4 regions of the Streptomyces sp. NPDC047841 genome follow, and region 4 is predicted to be linked to each of the others. Evidence: riboswitches for the same ligand, from Rfam matches in the RefSeq annotation. Region 4 holds a riboswitch; each other region holds the start of a gene.

What was found. A riboswitch is a leader RNA that binds a small molecule or an ion and turns the genes downstream of it on or off. The one in region 4 is predicted to bind cyclic di-AMP.
Region 1: another riboswitch for cyclic di-AMP. It lies ahead of AB0947_RS25290 (M23 family metallopeptidase); the one in region 4 lies ahead of AB0947_RS02930 (transglycosylase SLT domain-containing protein).
Region 2: another riboswitch for cyclic di-AMP. It lies ahead of AB0947_RS02015 (M23 family metallopeptidase); the one in region 4 lies ahead of AB0947_RS02930 (transglycosylase SLT domain-containing protein).
Region 3: another riboswitch for cyclic di-AMP. It lies ahead of AB0947_RS09155 (transglycosylase family protein); the one in region 4 lies ahead of AB0947_RS02930 (transglycosylase SLT domain-containing protein).

Annotation. Positions count from the first base shown of each region.
Region 1 is NZ_JBEYRP010000015.1:20,088-25,270, reverse strand. Features, by position in the region: gene AB0947_RS25305 (dihydrofolate reductase family protein) at 1-620, shown strand, start outside; tRNA gene AB0947_RS25300 (tRNA-Met) at 771-844, opposite strand; gene AB0947_RS25295 (PP2C family protein-serine/threonine phosphatase) at 969-2,189, shown strand; cyclic di-AMP (ydaO/yuaA leader) riboswitch at 2,393-2,558, shown strand; gene AB0947_RS25290 (M23 family metallopeptidase) at 2,570-3,607, shown strand; gene AB0947_RS25285 (aldo/keto reductase) at 3,704-4,648, shown strand; gene AB0947_RS25280 (PrsW family intramembrane metalloprotease) at 4,724-5,183, opposite strand, start outside.
Region 2 is NZ_JBEYRP010000001.1:486,453-491,635, forward strand. Features, by position in the region: gene AB0947_RS02000 (GNAT family N-acetyltransferase) at 1-310, opposite strand, end outside; gene AB0947_RS02005 (HPr family phosphocarrier protein) at 487-768, shown strand; gene AB0947_RS02010 (GntR family transcriptional regulator) at 974-1,660, opposite strand; gene AB0947_RS02015 (M23 family metallopeptidase) at 1,858-2,613, opposite strand; cyclic di-AMP (ydaO/yuaA leader) riboswitch at 2,626-2,786, opposite strand; gene AB0947_RS02020 (pitrilysin family protein) at 3,021-4,409, opposite strand; gene AB0947_RS02025 (pitrilysin family protein) at 4,406-5,183, opposite strand, start outside.
Region 3 is NZ_JBEYRP010000005.1:84,754-89,936, reverse strand. Features, by position in the region: gene AB0947_RS09165 (cytochrome P450) at 1-446, shown strand, start outside; gene AB0947_RS09160 (transglycosylase family protein) at 666-1,769, shown strand; cyclic di-AMP (ydaO/yuaA leader) riboswitch at 1,953-2,124, shown strand; gene AB0947_RS09155 (transglycosylase family protein) at 2,129-2,896, shown strand; gene eno (phosphopyruvate hydratase) at 3,192-4,493, shown strand; gene AB0947_RS09145 (septum formation initiator family protein) at 4,599-5,075, shown strand; gene AB0947_RS09140 (DUF501 domain-containing protein) at 5,125-5,183, shown strand, end outside.
Region 4 is NZ_JBEYRP010000002.1:84,159-89,341, forward strand. Features, by position in the region: gene fahA (fumarylacetoacetase) at 1-517, opposite strand, end outside; gene AB0947_RS02925 (HAD family hydrolase) at 750-1,562, shown strand; gene AB0947_RS02930 (transglycosylase SLT domain-containing protein) at 1,634-2,122, opposite strand; cyclic di-AMP (ydaO/yuaA leader) riboswitch at 2,128-2,309, opposite strand; gene AB0947_RS02935 (polyprenyl synthetase family protein) at 2,853-3,863, shown strand; gene AB0947_RS02940 (DUF2092 domain-containing protein) at 4,120-5,183, shown strand, end outside.

The DNA of each region.
Region 1 (5,183 bases), on a different contig from region 4:
ACGAACTCCAGCTGGTCCTCGCCCCGCTGTTCGTCGGCGATCCCGCGGCGCCCCGCCTGTTCGGGCCGGGGGCCTACCAGCCCGGACGGCTGCGCCTGCTCGACACCCGCCGGATAGGGGACGTCGTGCTCGTGCGGTACGTGCCGACGGCCCCCGGCACCGGGCCGGTCGCCACCGCCGCCGACCGCCACTGGCTGCGGACCGCCTGTGAACTGGCGGCGCTGTGTCCGCCGTCGGAGACGGCGTTCAGCGTCGGTGCGGTGGTCGTGGCCGCCGACGGCACGGAGCTGGCCCGCGGCCATTCGCGGGAGGGCGCCGATCCCGTCGTCCACGCGGAGGAGGCGGCGCTCGCGAAGATCGGCGCGGACGACCCGCGGCTGGCCGGTGCCACCGTGTACAGCAGCCTGGAGCCCTGTGCCCGGCGTGCGTCCCGGCCGGCACCCTGCGCCGAGCTGATCCTCCGGGCGGGGGTGCGCAGGGTGGTCACCGCCTGGCGTGAGCCGGACACGTTCGTGGCGGCGGCCGACGGAAGCGGGGTCCTGGCCTCCCGGGGCGCGCGGGTCGTCGTGCTGCCCGAGCTGGAGGAGCTGGCCAAGGCACCGAACGCCCATCTGCTGTGAGCGCCCGCCCGCCCGCCGGGGTGCCTGGCGGGCGGGCGCGGGTGCGTCGCGGCCGGTCGCGCGGCTCCCCGCGCCCCCGCGGGGCGCCGCAGTGGGCCGAGAACGACTCAGGGCCCGGAATCCTGGGGATTCCGGGCCCTGCGCCTTCAGTAGCGGGGACAGGATTTGAACCTGCGACCTCTGGGTTATGAGCCCAGCGAGCTACCGAGCTGCTCCACCCCGCGTCGTTGTGACTCCAGTGTACGCCATGCGCGGGACCGCTCGCACACCCCTTTCGGCCCACACCGGTCGCCGCCCGCCCCGGGGCCCGGAAACCTGGAGGTACGTCGGACAAGCGGGAGACACGCGGTGCGCCCTGGAAAGGTGGAGGACAGCCTGTACGCCAGGGCGGGCGGCCGGCTCCCCGGCGACCCCGTGCCCGACCCGGGGCTCGGTGACGAACCGGTGCCGGCGCGCGCCCGCCGCCGCCCGAGCCCCCGCGCCCTGGCCCGCGCCCTGCCCGCCCTGCTCGTCGTCTGCGGTGTCCTGTACGGCCTGCTCGCCCCGGACGACTTCACCGCCGTCCCGTTCTTCACCGCGGCCCCGCTGGTCGCCGCGCCCCTGTCCTCGCTGCGCACCACCGTCCTGACCGGTCTCCTCTCCCTCGCCGCCGCCTACGCCGTGCACACCCACGCCGGGGCCCATCCCGCCGTGGGCACCCTCACCGACGTGGTCACCGTCGCGACGGTCGCCCTGCTGGCCGTCGCCATCAACCGGGTGGTCCGGCGGGGCGACCGGCGGCTCGCCTCCGCCCGCGAGATCGCCGAGGCCGCCCAGCGGGCCGTCCTGCCGGAACCGGACGAGCGGATCGGCGGCTACGAGATCGCGGCCTGCTACGAGGCGGCACGGCAGGACGCGTTCATCGGCGGCGACCTGTACGCCGTGCAGGACAGCCCCTACGGCGTCCGGCTGGTCGTCGGGGACGTGCGCGGCAAGGGCATGGGCGCGGTCGCCGCGGTGGCCGTGGTGATCGGCGCGTTCCGGGAGGCGGCCGAGCAGGAGGCCACGCTGGAGGCGGTCGCCGGGCGGCTGGAGCGGGCGCTGGCCCGCGAGGGCACCCGGCGCGACGGGATCGACGCCTTCGAGGGGTTCACCACCGCGGTCCTCGCCGAACTCCCGCACGGCGACGGCCTCGTACGGATCGTCAACCGCGGCCATCCGCCGCCGCTGCTGCTGCACGCCGACGGCACCCTGCGCACCCTGGCGCCCGCCGAGCCCGCGCTGCCGCTCGGCATGGGCGACCTCGGCATGTGGCCGGACAGGGCCACCGAGACCGCCTTCCCGAGCGGCGCGACCCTGCTGTTCCACACCGACGGCCTGTCCGAGGCCCGGGACGCCCACGGCCGGTTCTACGACCCCGAACGGCGGCTCGCCGGGCGCGCCTTCGCCGGCCCGGCCGCGCTGGTCGGCCGGCTCGCCGAGGAGGCGCGCCGGTACTCCGGGGGCGGCATGGCCGACGACATGGCGCTGCTCGCCGTGCGGCGGCCCGGACCGTCACCGAAGGTGACCGGGCGACCGCCGTGCGCATAACATCTGAGTCACCATCAAAACCGAAAGTGACTGCTGAACGGGCCGGACGCTCGGTCAACTCGCCCGTTTTGGCGGAGTAGTGGCCGATAGCTCCGCCGGTAAAGACGTGAATGATCAAGCCGAACGGCTTGGAAAGTGACTGTCGGGTCTATTAACGTTCGATAACGCAGCGCGGTCGTCACAGCCGTCACAAGAGGCGGCTCCGTGCGCACGCGCCGAATCCCGCGAGGGAGCCGGGGAACCACCACCCTGGGGTGAATCACGCGAATGCCGTCGTGAACTCGTCGAGTCCACGACCGGTATACGCGCGTAGGAGACCTTCCTGCTCCGAACCCGTCAGCTAACCCGGTAGGCGAAAGGAAGGAAAGGAGTACGCCCGCGTGGCGTCCAACCGGCCTGCCCCAGAAGCCCCGTACATACCGGCTCAGCGCGAGCCCGAGACCTTCGGGTACGGCGCCTACCGCGCCGAGGAGGGCCCCTGGGAGGAGTGGAACCCCACCGAGGAGTCCGTCGCCCCGGTGCGCGGCCGGCATCGCGTCGCCAAGCAGCGCGGCGGCTTCGCGCGCAGCTCCACCGTCCTGGGCGTCGGCGTCATGGCCGCGGTCGGCGCGGGCGGCATGGCCAGCGCCAACACCGGCAAGCCGCCGGTCTCCCTCTCCCTGCCGGACCTGCCCTCGGTCGGCTCCCTCTTCCACGACCACTCGGCCGACTCCCACCCGGCCGAGGCCGCCACGGCCACGCTGAGCACCGTCGGTGTGACCACGGCCGCCGGCGAGGACAGCGCCGACGCGGGCGAGGCACTGCGCAACCGGATCATGGCCCAGGCCGAGCAGCAGCAGGGCCAGGCCCAGAGCAGGGCCACCGCCGCCGCGGTCGCCGCCGCCGAGAAGCAGAGCGCCGACGCCGCCGCCCAGGCCGAGAAGGAGGCCGCCGCCCAGGCCGCCGCGGCCAAGGAGAAGGCGGAGGCCGCCGCCGCGAAGAAGGCGGAGGAGGAGCGGCTGGCGAAGCTGGCCGAGCAATACACGCTGCCCACCTCCTCGTACACGATCACCTCGACCTTCGGCCAGGCCGGCGGGATGTGGTCCTCCGGCTACCACACTGGTCTCGACTTCGCCGCCCCCACCGGCACCCTGATCAAGGCCGTGCACAGCGGCACGATCACCGAGGCGGGCTGGGCCGGCTCCTACGGCTACCGCACCATCCTCACCCTGGACGACGGCACCGAGCTGTGGTTCTGCCACCAGTCCTCGATCAGCGTCTCCGTCGGCCAGAAGGTCACCACCGGCGAGGTCATCGGCCGCGTCGGCGCCACCGGCAACGTCACCGGGCCGCACGTCCACATGGAGGTCCACCCCGACGGCCAGCCCACCGGCATCGACCCGATGGCGTGGCTGCGCGGCAAGGGCCTCAACCCCTGACGGTCCCGTCCCGCGCAGGGACCTTTGCGAGATCTTGACGGGGACTCCGTGCCGGCGGCGGGATGCGATCACCCGCCGCCGGTGTTGCCTTGACGTATGACATCGCTTCGTAAACTCGGCTCTTCCGATTTCGAGGTCTTCCCGCTCTCCCTCGGTGGCAACGTCTTCGGCTGGACCGCCGACGAACAAGCCTCCTTCGCCGTCCTCGACGCCTACACCGCCGCGGGCGGCAACTTCATCGACACCGCCGACTCCTACTCCGCCTGGATCGAGGGCAACCAGGGCGGCGAGTCGGAGACGATCATCGGCAAGTGGGTCAAGGCCCGCGGCAACCGCTCCGAAGTCGTCATCGCCACCAAGGTCAGCCAGCACCCGGAGTACCAGGGCCTGTCCGCGGCCAACATCAAGGCCGCCGCCGACGCCTCCCTGCGCCGGCTGGGCACCGACCACATCGACCTCTACTACACCCACTTCGACAAGCCCGAGGTGCCGGTCGAGGAGATCATCGGCGCGCTGGACGAGCTGGTGAGGGCCGGGAAGGTCCGGCACATCGCCGCGTCCAACATCAGCCCCGAGCGGCTGCGGGCCTCCCTGGACTTCTCCGACCGCGAGGGCCTCGCCCGCTACGTCGCCGTCCAGCCGCACTACAACCTGGTCTCCCGGGACACCTACGAGGGCCCGCTGCAGGACCTCGTCGCCCGCGAGGGCCTGTCCGCCGTCCCGTACTTCTCCCTCGCCTCGGGCTTTCTCACCGGCAAGTACCGGCCCGGTACGACCGTCGACAGCGCCCGCGCCGAAGGAGCCCGGAAGCACGCGGAGTCCGAGCGCGGCCAGAAGGTCCTCGCGGCCCTGGACGAGATCGCCGCGGCCCACGGGGCCCCCGTCGCCACGGTGGCCCTGGCCTGGCTCGCCGCCCAGCCCACGGTCACGGCCCCGATCGCCTCGGCGAGGACGGTGGAACAGCTCCCGGCGCTGCTGGGGGTCGCGGAGCTGGAGCTGACGGAGGCCGAGGTGACCCGGCTGACGGAGGCGTCCGCCTAGCTGCGGTCTTTCCTCTGGATCATCCCGGCACCGCGCGGCCCGGCGGTGCCGAAGAAACCCCGTCAGCCCCCGGGACTACGTCCGGTACGGGTTGTACGCGGGGTACGGCACCGCCGGATACCCGTACGGCGCCGGCCCCCAGAACACCGGCGCGGGAACCGACGCCCTGCTCGCGTACTCCAGCGCGGGCCGGGCCACGTCCCTGCGCTTCCACAGCTCGTCCAGCAGCTCACGCTCCCGGACGACGAAGTCGGGGCCGGCCTTGCCCCCGCGCCCCCGGTGCCGCAGGAACGCCAGCGAGGTCGCGTACGCCTCGTACCGGGCCACCTCCCGCGCGGCCTGGCGCCCGTGGTGGTGCCGGGCGTAGTCCCGGGCCATCCGGCGCGCCCGCATCGACCCGAGCGCGAACGGCTCGGCCGGGCCCAGCCACCCGGCCAGCACGTACGTGGGCAGCTCCGCCCGCACGGTCCGCAGCTCCCGCTGCCGGGTCCAGACCGCCAGCCAGGTCACCACCGCGAACACGGGCACCATGAAG
Region 2 (5,183 bases), on a different contig from region 4:
CGGTGCCGATGCGGTCATAGCGTACGGTGGCGATGAACTCGCCGCCGATGGTGGCCGCGAGTCCCACCCGGTCCACAAAGTCGTGGTGCGTGAAGCGGTGGACGTCCTTGGCGGAGAGCCGCGGGTACGGCGCGAAGAAGCGGTAGTACTTCGACTCGTCCGAGACCTGCTCGTAGAAACTGACCAGGCGGTCGGCGTCATCAACGGTGATGGGCCTGATGCGTGCGGTGCCACCGTCGCGCAGCACCACGTCCGCCTCCCAGTGGGCGGGGTACTGGTGCCGGTCCTGCCGGTCCGCCGAGGTCTGCATGGGCCCCAGAGTACGGCTCGCGTCCGACAACGGCGCGAGGCAGTCTGTGGAGGACGGGACGCCGGACCGAGGCCGCGGTCCGGTGCCACACCGGAGGGGACGGACGTCCGCTCCGGACACGCTTCACGGTATGGGAAACTGGTCTAGACAACCTGAACACCGAAGGGCAGCAACACATGGCTGAGCGCCGCGTCAACGTCGGCTGGGCCGAGGGCCTCCACGCCCGCCCCGCCTCCATCTTCGTCCGAGCCGCCACGGCCACAGGCGTCCCGGTGACGATCGCCAAGGCCGGGGGCAACCCCGTCAACGCGGCCTCCATGCTGGCCGTCCTGGGCCTGGGTGCCCAGGGTGGCGAGGAGATCGTCCTCGCCTCCGACGCCGAGGGCGCCGACGCCGCCCTGGACCGTCTGGCCAAGCTGGTCTCCGAGGGCCTGGAAGAGCTGCCCGAGACCGTCTGAGCGGGCACCGCACAGAACGCCGGAGCCGCGTTCGCCTTCCGGGGCGGCGCGGCTTCGCCGTATGCGGACGCACGCGACCCGATGCGCCGTCGGTTTACCCCCCGCCGCGCCGGCCGGCGCCTTCCGGGAATTTCTCGCACGACGAATTCGGGCAGCAGGAATTACCCGGCCCAAAAATAGCTCTCCTTTGTATACGGTGCGCTTGTTAATGCCGCGGGCCCGACATGTTTACGGCAGGTTGCGAAGTCCTCACGCGCTCCACGGCGAAAGAGAACCGCAGCCGGTGCGCGCCCGTCGCGCGCTCGGCGTGCAGCGTCGTGAGCGCCCGCGCGCGCTCGGCGTCGCCGCGGGCCACCGCGTCCACGATGGCAGCGTGCTCCGTCCAGGACTCGACCGGGCTGACCGGCGCCTCCACCGTGTACATCCACGCGATCTTGTGCCGCAGCTGGGTGAGCACCGAGGTCAGCGAGGCGCTGCCGGAGGCCTGGGCGAGCGTCTCGTGGAACCAGCCGCCCAGCGAGCGCAGGTCCTCGTTGCCGCCCCTGCGGGCCCGCTCCTGGCCCAGCCGGACCAGACCGCGCAGCACCTTCAGATGGGCCTCCGTGCGCCGCTGGGCTGCCCGGGCGGCGCCCAGCGGCTCCAGCAGCGTCCGCATCTCCAGCAGGTCGGCGGCCTCCTGCTCGGTCGGCTCGGCCACGCACGCGCCCGCGTGCCGGCGCGTCACCACGAAGCCCTCGGCCTCCAGGGTGCGCAGGGCCTCGCGCACGGGGACGCGCGAGACGCCGTAGCGGCGGGCCAGGACTTCCTCGGTGAGGCGGCTGCCGCGCTCGTGGACCCCCGCGACGATGTCGTCCCGGATGGCCGTGCACACCGAGTGCGCCGGAATACGCATGACCGACCTCCGCCTTCATCCCGGTGAAACGTCGACGATGGACGTGTGTTCCGCGACTCTATTCCAATGAGCCGGAATTTCCGACGGCGGACCCTAATTCATGGCTATTTTTTGGACAGCGGTCCGGCGGACACCGGGAAAAACAGCGAAAGCCCCGGCTCGGTGAGCCGGGGCCTCGGACAGCCGTGCGGTCGGTGTCAGACGTTCACGCCGTGCTTGCGGAGGTAGGCGACGGGGTCCACGTCCGAGCCGTACTCGGGGGTCGTGCGCGCCTCGAAGTGCAGGTGCGGGCCGGTGACGTGGCCCGTGGCCCCGGACAGGCCGATCTGCTGGCCCGGGACGACCTTCTGGCCCACCACGACGCCGATGGACGACAGGTGGCCGTACTGGGTGTACATGCCGTCGGCCATGCGGATCACGACCTGGTTGCCGTACGCGCCGCCCCAGCCCGCGGAGACGACCGTGCCGGAGCCCACCGCGTGGACGGCCGTGCCGCCGGCCGCGTGGAAGTCGATCCCGGTGTGCGCTCCGGAGCTCCACAGGGAGCTGCTCGCCTGGTAGGCGGTGGAGACGTAGGAGTGCGCGATCGGGGCGACGAAGGTGTTCAGCCGCTTGCGCTCGGCCTCACGGGCGGCCCGGACCTTCTCGGCGCGGATCTTCTGCGCCCGCTCGGCCGCCGCCTTCACCGCGGCCTCCTCGGCCGCCTTCTGCTCGGCGGCCTGCTGCTGCGCGGCGGCCTGCGCGTCGATCTCGTCGGCGACGCCCTCGGACACGGCGACGACCGGGGTGAGGCCGGTCTGTTCCGCGGTGTTCCCTGCGGCGAGCGCCGGGGAGGCGGCGAGGGTGCCGATCACACCGGTGGTGGTGAGGGCCGCGACGCCGGCCGCCTGGGCGGTGGTCCGCTTGACCCGGCCGGGCTTGCGGTGCTTCCCGGTGGCGCACATGAACGCCATGAAGTGGCTGGTCCTTTCCTTCCCTCTCGCCTACCGGGTTAGCTGACGGGTTCGGAGCAGGAAGGTCTCCTACGGGCCCCCTCGCACACGCGCGGACGCCCGATTCACCCCAGGGACGGTGGGTCCCCGGCTCCCCTGGCTCGCGCCGTACGGGGACTCGGCGATGACTGTCCGGTGCCGCGGGTGCGGCGCACTGCCTGACGAACAGCCCGGACGAAGCTACGCAAGCACGCTGTCAGTCCTCAAACGCATCCCGCCTTTTGTAGCGCATCCCACAGGGCAGACAGGCAACCTCCGCCCCAAAACGGGCATCTGAGCAAGGGAGTGGAACAACGTGGGGCCCTGACGACCCGTAGGTCACCAGGGCCCCACGCGCGCGTGCCGTCGTCCGGCCGCCGCGGTGCCGTCTACTCGGCCGCCACCACGGTCACTTCACCGATGCCCAGCGCCTCCACCGGCGCCTTGATCTGCGACGCGTCACCGACGAGGACGGTCACCAGGCGGTCCACCGGGAAGGCGTTCACGACGGCCGCGGTGGCCTCCACCGTGCCCGTGGCCGCCAACTGCTGGTACAGCGTCGCCTGGAAGTCGTCGGGCAGGTGCTGCTCGACCTGGTCGGCCAGCGTGCTCGCGACGGCCGCCGCGGTCTCGTACTTCAGCGGCGCCACACCGACCAGGTTCTGCACGGCGACGTCCCGCTCGGCGTCGGTCAGGCCGTCCGCCGCGACCGTGCGCAGCACCTTCCACAGGTCGTCCAGCGCCGGGCCGGTGTTGGGGGTGTCCACGGAGCCGCTGATGGCGAGCATCGCCGCGCCCGTGCCGTCCGGCGCGGACCGCATGACCTGCCCGAAGGCGCGCACGCCGTAGGTGTAGCCCTTCTCCTCGCGCAGGACGCGGTCCAGGCGGGAGGTGAGGGTGCCGCCGAGGCAGTACGTGCCGAGCACCTGGGCGGGCCACACCCGGTCGTGCCGGTCGGGCCCGATCCGGCCGATGAGCAGCTGGGTCTGGACCGCGCCGGGCCGGTCCACGATGATCACGCGCCCGGTGTCGTCGGCCGTCACCGGCGGCACCGGCCGGGGCTCGCCCGGGGTACCGGTCCACGCGCCCAGGGTGTCGTCGAGCAGCGCGTCCAGGTCGGCGCCGGTCAGGTCGCCGACGACGACCACGGTGGCCGTGGCGGGGCGCACATGGCGGTCGTAGAAGGCGCGTACGGCCGCCTCGTCGATCTTCTCGACCGTCTCCTCGGTGCCCTGGCGCGGACGGGACATGCGCGAGGTCGCCGGGAACAGCTCCTTGGAGAGTTCCTTGGCGGCCCGGCGGGAGGGGTTGGCCAGCTCGTGCGGGATCTCGTCCAGGCGGTTGCGGACCAGCCGCTCGACCTCGCTCGCGGCGAAGGCGGGCGCGCGCAGGGCGTCGGCGAGCAGGCCGAGGCCCTTGGCCAGGCGGGAGGCCGGCACCTCCAGGCTCAGCCGGACGCCGGGGTGGTCGGCGTGCGCGTCGAGGGTGGCGCCCGCACGCTCCAGCTCGGCGGCGAACTCCTCGGCGGAGTGCTTGTCGGTGCCCTCGGAGAAGGCCCGCGCCATGATCGTGGCGACGCCGTCCAGGCCGGCCGGCTCGGCGTCCAGGGGCGCGTCCAGCAGCACCTCGACGGCGACGACCTGCTGGCCCGGGCGGTGGCAGCGCAGCACGGTCAGGCCGTTGTCCAGCGTGCCGCGCTCGGGCGCCGGGAACGCCCACGGCTTGGCCTCGCCGGGCCGCGGCTGGGGGTGGAAGTCCATGGTGGCGAGCTCGGTCACTTGGCCGTCTCCTCGTTCTCGGTCTCGTCGCGGCCCGCCTCTACGGTCGCTTCCTGCTCCGGGTCCTCGGGGACCCCGGCGTCCGGGGCGTCCTGCGGGGACTTCGGCTCGTAGACGAGGACCGCGCGGTTGTCGGGCCGCAGGCGGGCCTCGGCGACCTCCTGGACCTCCTGCGGGGTCACCTCCAGGACGCGCTGGACGGCGGTCAGGGCCAGCTGCGGGTCGCCGAACAGGACCGCGTACCGGCACAGTTCGTCGGCGCGGCCGGCGACCGTCCCGAGCCGGTCCAGCCACTCGCGCTCCAGCTGGGCCTGGGCGCGCTCCATCTCCTCGGGCGTGGGGCCCTCCGCGGCGAAACGGGCCAGCTCCTCGTCGATGGCGGTCTCGATGACCGGCACCTCGACGTCACCGGAGGTCTTCACGTCCAGCCAGCCCATGGAGGGGGCACCGGCCAGGCGCAGCAGGCCGAAGCCGGCCGCGACGGCCGTGCGGTCCCGGCGCACCAGCCGGTTGTACAGGCGGGAGGACTCGCCGCCGCCCAGGATGGTCAGGGCGACGTCGACCGCGTCGCACGCGCGCGTGCCGTCGTGCGGGAGCCGGTAGGCGGCCATCAGGGCGCGCGCCGGGACCTCCTCCACCACGACCTCGCGCTTCTGCTCGCCGATGACGTCCGGCAGGGAGCCGTCGCGGGGGGCGGGCTTGCCGTCGTGGGACGGGATCGAGCCGAAGTACTTCTCGATCCAGGCGAGGGTCTGCTGGGGGTCGATATCGCCG
Region 3 (5,183 bases), on a different contig from region 4:
GGCTGGAGGAGTCCCTGGCACGCCGGGAGACGGACCTGCTGGCGACCGGCGTGGAGGAACTGCTGCGCTACGACGGCCCGGTGGAGCTGGCCACCTGGCGGTTCGCCACCGAGCCGCTCACCATCGGCGGACAGCGGATCGCGCCGGGCGACCCGGTGCTCGTGGTCCTCGCCGCCGCCGACCGGGACCCGGAGCGGTTCGCCGACCCGGACGTGCTGGACCTCGCCCGCCGCGACAACCAGCACCTCGGCTACGGCCACGGCATCCACTACTGCCTCGGCGCGCCGCTCGCCCGGCTGGAGGGCCAGACCGCGCTCGCCACCCTGCTCACCCGGCTGCCCGATCTGCGGCTGGCCGCGGACCCGGCCGAACTGCGCTGGCGCGGCGGACTCATCATGCGCGGCCTGCGCACCCTGCCGGTGGAGTTCACACCCGGCGGCGCCTGAACAGCGCGCGCCTGCCGGACACACCGTCCGACCTGGTACGGCAGGACCCCGCACAGGCTTCTGCAAGGGAACATGACAGACGTTCACCTCTGTGATCTTCACGTGATCTGTGCGGCATGAACTTGTGACAAGTGATCGTCTGCCGATACGTTCACCCATCAGCGCGGCGACCGGCTCCGTCCGCCGCGCCGGTCCTGCTGTCGCTCGAAAGGCTTCTGCATGCTCTCCGGGAACGGCCGACACCGTCGCCCCCGCCAGGCCCCGGCTCTCCTCGTCGCGGCCGGAGTGACCGGCTCCGCCATCGCCATCCCGCTGCTCGGCGCGGCGAGCGCCAACGCGGCCGACGGCACCACGTGGGACAAGGTGGCCGAGTGCGAGAGCGGCGGCTCGTGGAGCGCGGACACCGGCAACGGGTACTACGGCGGCCTGCAGATCTCGCAGGAGGACTGGAACGCCTACGGCGGCGGCCAGTACGCGGCCAGCCCCGACCAGGCGAGCCGCAACCAGCAGATCGCCGTCGCCGAGAAGATCCTCGCCGACAAGGGCACCACGCCCTGGGCCACCTGCGCCCTGCTGTCCGGTCTCACCGAGGGCTCGGGTTCGACGCACGTCGACACGGGCGTCGGCGGTTCAGGCGGTTCGGGCAGCGCGGGCGGTTCGGGCAGTACGGGCGGTTCGGGTAAAACGTCCGGATCGGGGGGCAACTCCGGTACATCCGGTTCCTCCGGCAGCTCCGGCTCGTCCGGTCTGCCGGATTCGTCGCCCTCCGCGGACGCGGACTCCGACGCCAACTCCGGCTCCGGGGCCGGGTCCTCCTCGGGCGAGGCCACCACCACTCCGAGCGCCAAGCCGGACAAGGGCGCCGGTACGGCCACCGGTTCGACAGGTACCGACACCCCCAAGTCCGACAAGTCCACCACTCCGGACGCCGGAAGCCCGCAGGGAACCGGCAGCGTGCCCACCGCCACCCCGGACACCGGGGTCGGGAACGACCCGCAGCAGGCCGCCGGTTCCTGGAGCCTGGTCGACACCGGGTCCCTCGGCGGCGGACGCCACCGGGGCCCGAGCGCGGACGAGGGCAGCGGGGGCGAAAGCGTGACAAACGGTCAGAACGCCGCGTCTTCCGGCCGGCACGCCTCCCATGACACGGACACGTACACGGTCCGTCAGGGCGACACGCTGGCCTCCATCGCCGACTCCCTTGACGTCGACGGCGGATGGCGCGCGCTGTACGCCGGCAACAAGAAGGCCATCGGGACCGACCCGAATCACATCAGTGCCGGTCAGACCCTGGAAGTCGGGGGCGAAACGGGCGCGAAGTAGGGGGAGTTGGCGTCCCGCTTAGCGCCCTAATGTCCGGTTTGGCGAAAGTGTGGGATGAGTCTCAGAAGCCCTGATCGTCTTTGATATTCCGCGGATCGCGTGTCTACGGTCGTGATCGCTCGTCACCACGAGCCCCGGCAGCCGCAACGCCGAATCCTGCCAGCGGTTGCCCGGGAACAGTCGTCGCGTCAAGCGCCGTAGGCAGGAGCGGGGGACCCAAGGTAGGTGCCGGGCCCGGCAGTTGATGCCGGAACCGGCTCGGGGTGAAGCCGCACCCGCGTGAGCGGAGTGCGGCCGGGCAACTCAACCGGCCCGAACCCGACAGCTCACCTCGCAGGCGTCGGTGAGGGGATCGATCCATGCTGTTTTCCAGCAAGGGCAAGCACCGTCGTCCGTCCAAGGCCGTCCGCGCCGTCGCGCTCGCCGGTGTCACCGGTGCCGCCGTCGCCGCTCCGCTGATGGCGGCCGGCAACGCCTCCGCCGCCACCGCCTCCCAGTGGGACACGGTCGCCCAGTGCGAGTCCGGTGGCAACTGGTCCATCAACACCGGCAACGGCTACTACGGCGGTCTGCAGTTCTCCGCCTCCACCTGGGCCGCGTACGGCGGCACGCAGTACGCCGGCACCGCCGACAAGGCGAGCAAGGCGCAGCAGATATCCGTCGCCGAGAAGGTCCTCGCCGCTCAGGGCAAGGGCGCCTGGCCGGTCTGCGGCACGGGCCTGTCCGGCACTCCGTACAACGGCTCCGCGCCGAGCACCTCCACCCCGAGCACCTCCAACGGCTCCAGCACCTCCACCGGCTCCAGCACCTCCACCGGCTCGGGCAGCTCCACGGGCTCGGGCAGCTCCACCGCCACCCGCTCCACCGGCGAGCAGGCCGCCTCCCGCTCCGCCGAGCGTCCGGCCGCGAGCGCGAGCAAGGGCCAGGGCAAGACCGTCACCACCCCGACCGGCAAGAAGGTCAAGAAGGGCGACGGCGAGTACAAGGTCGTCACCGGTGACACCCTCAGCTCCATCGCCGGCAAGCGCCACGTGCAGGGCGGCTGGCAGAAGCTGTTCGAGCTGAACAAGGACATCGTCGAGGACGCCAACCTGATCTACCCCGGTCAGCAGCTGCACCTGAAGTAAGACCCGCCCGGCGGCCCGCGCCCGCGCGCGGGCCCGCTGAAGGCCCCCAGCGGGCCGTACCCCCGTCCCCACGGGCTCCCCGCCCGGTGCGTGTTCCCCCGTACGCACCAGGGCGGGGCTTTTTGCGTCCACCGGCCCGGAACCCTTTGTTTCGGCGAGAAACAAAAGGTACCGTCGGCGTGTCCACGGGACGGTCGGTCGGTGGCCGACGCCCCCGGGACGGTTAGGCTCTAGTCGCAAGGCACAGCCGTAAGGCACACCGCCCCGCACTTCCAGCGTCACATCCAAGAAGGAGATGCTCGTGCCGTCCATCGACGTCGTCGTAGCCCGGGAAATCCTGGACTCCCGAGGCAACCCCACGGTCGAGGTCGAGGTCGGCCTCGACGACGGCAGCACGGGTCGTGCCGCCGTCCCGTCCGGCGCCTCGACCGGCGCCTTCGAGGCCATCGAGCTCCGCGACGGCGACCCGAACCGCTACCAGGGCAAGGGCGTCGAGAAGGCCGTCCTCGCCGTGATCGAGCAGATCGGCCCCGAGCTGGTCGGCTACGACGCCACCGAGCAGCGCCTGATCGACCAGGCCATGTTCGACCTGGACGCCACCGACAACAAGGGCTCCCTCGGCGCCAACGCCATCCTCGGCGTCTCGCTCGCCGTCGCGCACGCCGCCTCCGAGGCCAGCGACCTCCCCCTCTTCCGCTACCTGGGCGGCCCGAACGCGCACCTGCTGCCGGTGCCGATGATGAACATCCTGAACGGCGGCTCGCACGCCGACTCCAACGTGGACATCCAGGAGTTCATGATCGCCCCGATCGGCGCGGAGTCCTTCTCCGAGGCCCTGCGCTGGGGCACCGAGGTCTACCACACCCTGAAGAAGGTCCTGAAGAGCAAGGGCCTGTCCACCGGCCTCGGCGACGAGGGCGGCTTCGCCCCGAACCTCGGCTCCAACCGTGAGGCCCTCGACCTCATCCTGGAGGCCATCAAGGAGGCCGGCTACATCGCCGGCCAGCAGATCGCCCTCGCGCTCGACGTGGCCGCCTCCGAGTTCTACAAGGACGGCAAGTACCTCTTCGAGGGCAAGGAGCGCTCCGCCGCCGAGATGACGGAGTACTACGAGGAGCTCGTGGCGGCCTACCCGCTCGTCTCCATCGAGGACCCGCTGTTCGAGGACGACTGGGCCGGCTGGAAGGTCATCACCGACAAGCTCGGCGACAAGGTCCAGCTGGTCGGCGACGACCTGTTCGTCACCAACCCCGAGCGCCTCGCCCGCGGCATCGAGGAGGGCGCCGCCAACGCCCTGCTGGTCAAGGTCAACCAGATCGGCTCGCTGACCGAGACCCTGGACGCCGTCGAGCTGGCCCAGCGCAACGGCTTCAAGTGCATGATGTCGCACCGCTCCGGCGAGACCGAGGACGTCACCATCGCCGACCTGGCCGTCGCCACCAACTGCGGCCAGATCAAGACCGGCGCCCCGGCCCGCTCCGAGCGCGTCGCCAAGTACAACCAGCTGCTGCGCATCGAGGAGATCCTCGACGACGCGGCGGTGTACGCGGGCCGCAGCGCGTTCCCGCGTTTCCGCGGCGGGATCTCCAAGGGCTGACCCATCCTGGCGTAGGGCTCAGCCAGTCGTACGTACGTCCCCGTGCTCGGTCCCGTACCGTGTCCGGGGACGTACGCGCGTGTGAAAGGGGAGGCGGAGAGCCAGATGGCCGTGAGGGACCGGGACCGTTTCTCCACCGCGACCAGGCTGCGGCTGCTCGGCGAGCAGACCGCGGCCCGGGTCTACCGTTCCCAGACCAAGCGGCAGGCCCGCCGCTCCCGGCTCACCGGCCGCGCGGCCCTGCTCGCGCTCGTGCTGTGCACGATGATCGTCGCCCTCGCCTACCCGATGCGGCAGTACGTCTCCCAGCGCGAGCAGATCGCCGACCTGGAGCGGCAGCGGCAGCAGGCCCGTGAACGCGTCGAGCAGCTGCGCGACCTGAAGGCGCGCTGGCAGGACGACGCCTACGCCGAGCAGCAGATCCGCCGCCGGCTGCACTACGTGATGCCCGGCGAGACCGGGTACGTGGTGGTCGACCCGGGCGCCGCCAGGCAGTCCCGCGCGGACCTCGGGGCCGCCCGCCGGCCCTGGTACACGAACGTCTGGGAAGGCGTCGACAAGGCCGACGCCTCCGACCAGTGACCGGCTCGCCCGGTCCGGCAACCGACACCAACCCACCCTGAAAGCAGTCATGGAAACCCCTCCGCCGCCCACTCCGCGCACCGAGCCCACCGACGCGGACGTAGAGGC
Region 4 (5,183 bases):
TGCGCTGCCCGCACGGGCGTACGACGTCCGTGCCGGAGACGACGACGGTGCCGGAGCGGCCGTGGTAACCGATCGGCAGGTGCTTCCAGTTGGGGGTGAGGGAGTCCTCGGCGTCGGGGCGGAAGATCCGGCCGACGTTGCGGGCGTGGTTCTCCGAGGCGTAGAAGTCGACGTAGTCCGCGACCTCGAAGGGCAGGTGCAGGCTCACCTCGGACAGGGGGTGGAACAGCGGCTCGACGGTCGCGCGGTGCGCCGGGTCGGTGACCCAGGACGCGACGGAGCGCCGTACGTCCGACCAGGTGGCGCGGCCGGCGGCCAGCAGCGGGTTGAGGGTGGGCCGGGCGAGCAGCGGCTGGTGGGGCGAGCCGAGCGCGGCGGCCGCGGCGCCCGCGTCGAGGACGTGGTTCCCGAGCCGGACGCCGATCCTCCGCTCCGTGCTGCCGGAGGGCGAGAACACGCCGTAGGGGAGGTTGTGCGGACCGAAGGGGTCGCCCTCGGGGACGTCGAAGGGGGGCATGGGGTGCTGCCTCACTCTCATCCGGGCCATGCATGGCACTGCGTTCCATGTGGTCGGGCCACACGTTACGGCCGAGGCGCGTGTCTTGGGCAGTGCCTCACCCGGGGCTCGGCAGGTCTGGGCCGAGCGGTGCCCATCGCGCCAACAGCGGTGAGCGGTTGGGCGGGAGCGGCACGTAAGTGCGGGGAACGACAGATGAGTCGGCGGGGCGTGCTGTCCGTATTCTCTGATCATGGCACCCACCCCGGCATATGCACTGATCGCCACCGACCTGGACGGGACGCTGCTGCGCGGCGACGACACCGTCTCGGACCGGTCCCTCGCCGCGCTCGCGCGGGTGGCGCGGGCCGGTGCCCGCCACCTGGTGGTGACGGGCCGCCCGGCCCCGCGGGTGCGGTCGCTGCTCGCGGACCTCGGCGGTGCCGGGCTCGCGGTGTGCGGACAGGGGGCCCAGGTCTACGACGCCGCGACCGACCGTCTGCTGTGGTCCGTCCGGCTGGACCGGGAGCTGGCCGAGACGGCGCTCGGCAAGATCGAGGCGGAGGTGGGGGAGGTCTACGCGGCGGTCGACCAGGACGGCGTGGACGGGCTCACGCTCATCGAGCCCGGCTACCGGATGCCCCACCCGACACTGCCCGCGGTGCGGGTCGGCCGGCGGGACGACCTGTGGTGCGCGCCCATCAGCAAGGTGCTGCTGCGGCACGCCACCCTGTCCGACGACGAGCTGGCGGCCGTGGCCCGCGCGGCGGTGGGCTCGCTCGCGACGGTCACGATGTCGGGGCCGGGCACGGTGGAGCTCCAGCCGTGCGGGGTGACGAAGGCGACCGGGCTGGCGCTGGCCGCGGAACGGCTCGGGATCGCCGCCGAACGGGCCCTCGCGTTCGGCGACATGCCCAACGACATCCCGATGTTCGACTGGGCCGGGCGCGGTGTCGCCATGGCCGGCGCGCACCCGGAACTGAAGGCGGTGGCCGACGAGGTCACCTCGTCGAACGAGGACGACGGCGTCGCCGTCGTCCTCGAACGACTCTTCCCGACCGGCTGACCGGCTGACCGGGACACCGGCAGCGCCCGGTCAGGCGGCCGGCCGGTGCCCGGTCAGGCCGCCGGTGCCCGTCAGTACGCGCCGAACACGTTGTCGATGGACCCGTACCGCGCGGCCGCGTAGTTGCAGGCGGCGGTGATGTTGGCGACCGGGTCGTAGATGTCGAAGGACGTCCCGGCCACGTGGTACGCGTTGAACGTGGGGTCGATGACCTGGAGCAGGCCCTTGGACGGGATGCCCTTGGCGGCGTTGGAGTCCCAGAGGTTGATGGCCTTCGGGTTGCCCGAGGACTCGCGGATGATGTTGCGGTGGATGCCGTTGTACGTGCCCGGGATGTGCTTCTCGGCCATGATCGCCAGTGACTCGCGGATCCAGCCGTCGAGGTTGTTCGGGTAGCCGGCCGGGGTGGTGGCCGGCGTGGTGGTGGTGCGGGGGGCCGCGGAGGCGTCGGCCGCGCCGATGAGCGGCAGGGCGAGGACGGCGGCACCGGTGCCGACGGCGGTGAGCGCGCGGACCAGGCGGCTGTTCCGGGTACGGCGGGGCTGGGCGACAGCAGACATGGGGGCGTTCCTCTCCGGCGCCTGCGAGGTGAGCTGTCGGGTTCGGGCGGGGAGATGCCCGGCCGTGCCCCTGACGGAGGCATGGCTTCACCCCTAGCCGTCCCGGCGCGGCGTGTGCCGTTCCGGACCGGCGGCTTACCTGGGTCCCCCGCTCCTGCCGTACGAATGAGTTCGTCGATGGGTATGCGGGCGGCGGCAGGATTCGGCGTCCGCCCGACGGCCCGGAACGTATGCGAGAGCACATGTCGGGAACAAGGGCCGGATTCATACAACGTGCGATTTGACCTTGATCGATGCCGTATGAGGTGCTTGATCCTTTGCGGTTGCCAATCCTCAACTCGCCGACACGGCAAGGGGTTGCGAGAACCGGGCCGGGCGGCCGGGCCGGCCGGGCGCGTGACCCAACTCACGAAATGGCAAACAGTTTTAAATCGGATATGAGGGATTAGGGGGATTTGCACCGGAAGTCGGGGTGGTGGCGGAACCTGGCATATGGGGGGCGTCGTTGCCGAGGCGAGGGCACAGTGTCCGGATTACTCTTATATGGATAAAAATCCGCTCACACTGTGTGATCAAAACCATGCCGGTCATGATCCGGTATCGCCCAGGCTGGACCGGTGGGCGCTATCGGTGATCGAAACAGGACCGGATACGCTGACTTGAGTGATGGCAGCGACCTATCGACAAACCGTGTAACCGCCAGCAGACACCAGCAGACAGGAGACCCCTCGTGACCGTCGTCGGGCCGTTCGGGCTGAGCGTGCGGGACCAGGCTCTGGAAGCCGATGTCCAGGCCGGATTGGCGGCTGTCGAGGAAGGCTTGCTCGAAGCCACCAAGAGCGAGGTCCCGTTCATCACGGAGGCAGCGCAGCACCTGGTGCGGGCGGGCGGGAAGCGGTTCCGGCCACTGCTCGTGATGCTCGCGGCCCAGTTCGGCGACCCCTACGCCCCGGGCGTGGTGCCCTCGGCCGTGGTCGTGGAGCTGACCCACCTGGCCACGCTGTACCACGACGACGTCATGGACGAGGCGGCCGTACGGCGTGGCGTGGACAGCGCCAACACCCGCTGGGGCAACTCCGTCGCGGTCCTCACCGGCGACTTCCTCTTCGCCCGCGCGTCCCAGATCCTCGCCGACCTCGGTCCCGAGGCGGTCCGGGTGCAGGCCCTCGCCTTCGAACGGCTCGTCACCGGCCAGATCCTGGAGACCGCGGGTCCCTCGGACGGCCGAGACCCGGTCGAGCACTATCTGGACGTGCTCGCCGGCAAGACGGGCTCCCTGGTGGCGGTGTCGTGCCGGTTCGGCGCGATGATGTCCGGCGCGGACGAGACGGTCGTCGACGTCCTCACCCAGTACGGGGAACGCCTCGGCGTCGCCTTCCAGCTCGCGGACGACGTCCTGGACATCGCCTCCGACTCCCACGAGTCCGGCAAGACCCCGGGCACCGACCTGCGGGAGGGCATCCCGACCCTGCCGGTGCTCCGGCTGCGCGAGCGGGCCGCCCGGCTGGGCCTGGCCGAGGACGTCGCGCTGTGCGCGCTGCTGGACTCCGACCTCAGCGACGACGCCCGGCACGCCGAGGCGCTGGCCGCGCTGCGCGCGCACCCCGCGCTGGAGCAGGCCCGCCGGGACACCGTGCGGTACGCGGAGGAGGCGCGGGCCGCGCTCGCCCCGCTGCGCGAGTGCGATGCCAAGGCGGCGCTGATCGAGCTGTGCGACGCGGTCGTGCACCGCGCCGGCTGACCGGGCCGGTCACCCGTACGGGCCCCGGCGTCCGGCGCGACCCCTACGGGTCGGGCGGAGGAACCACCGCCGGATGTCATACCGCAGGTGTAGACGGAGTTGGCTCCGTGGTCTGACGCTTGTGCACAGCCGATTTGGTCAGATGGACATCACGGAAATCACCACTCCTCACCGTTTCGGGTGAGAATGGCGGCTCAGGGTGGACCAGCGGACCAGGGTGAGGACAGCCGCCGCCGACGACGGAGGTAAGGCACACATGGCACCGTACGAATCCGACGACGCAGTGGGCGCCGCGCGGGACGAGCACCCGCGCTCGGGCCGGCGCAAGGCCGCCCGGTACGCCGTGCCGGTCGCGGTGGTGGGGGTGGCGGCGGCCACGATCGGGCTGGTCCCGGCGCTCGCCGACTCCGGTGACCCCGACCTGCCGAGGATCAGCGCCCAGCAGCTCATCGAGAAGATCGCCAAGTCGGACGTGCAGCAGCTGTCCGGCACGGTGAAGGTCAGCACCGACCTCGGCCTGCCCGATTTGGGCGGCCTCCAGAACGGCCTGATGTCCGGCTCGGGCCGGGGCGGCTCCGGCGACGGCTCCTCCGCCGACCCGAAGGCCAAGCTCACCGAGCTGGTCTCCGGCACGCACACCCTGCGCGTCGCCGCCGACGGCCCCGACCGGCAGAAGCTGTCGCTGCTGGAGAGCGGCGCCGAGTACAGCCTCATCCACGACGGCAAGGACGTCTGGGGCTACGACAGCAAGAGCAACGAGGTCTACCACGCCACCGGGGCCGCCTCCGGCAAGGACCGCGGCACCGAGCCGCCGGCCACGCCCAAGGACTTCGCCGACCAGGCCCTGAAGTCGGTGGACGACACCACGTCCGTCACCGTCGACGGCACCGCCCACGTCGCCGGGCGCGACGCCTACAAGCTGCTGATCCGGCCCAGGCAGTCCGGCACCACGGTCGGTGCGATCAGCATCGCCGTGGACGCGAAGACCGGGATGCCGCTGAAGTTCACGCTGACCCCGAGGAGCGGCGGCGCCGCCGTGCTCGACGCGGGCTTCACCCAGGTCTCCTTCGCCCGGCCCGCCGCCTCCACGTTCGACTTCACGCCGCCCAAGGGCGCGAAGGTCACCGAGGGGAAGGACGCCGGCGGCGCCCGGGAGCACGCTCCGGAGCACGGTGAGGGCTTCGCCGGGGGCCTGGAGGGCAAGGACGGGCTGAAGGTGCTGGGCAAGGGCTGGACGTCCGTCGCCACCTTCGACACCGGCGCCAAGGGCGGCGTGCCGACCGGCTCCCAGGGCGGTGAACTCGGCGGCTTCCTCGGCTC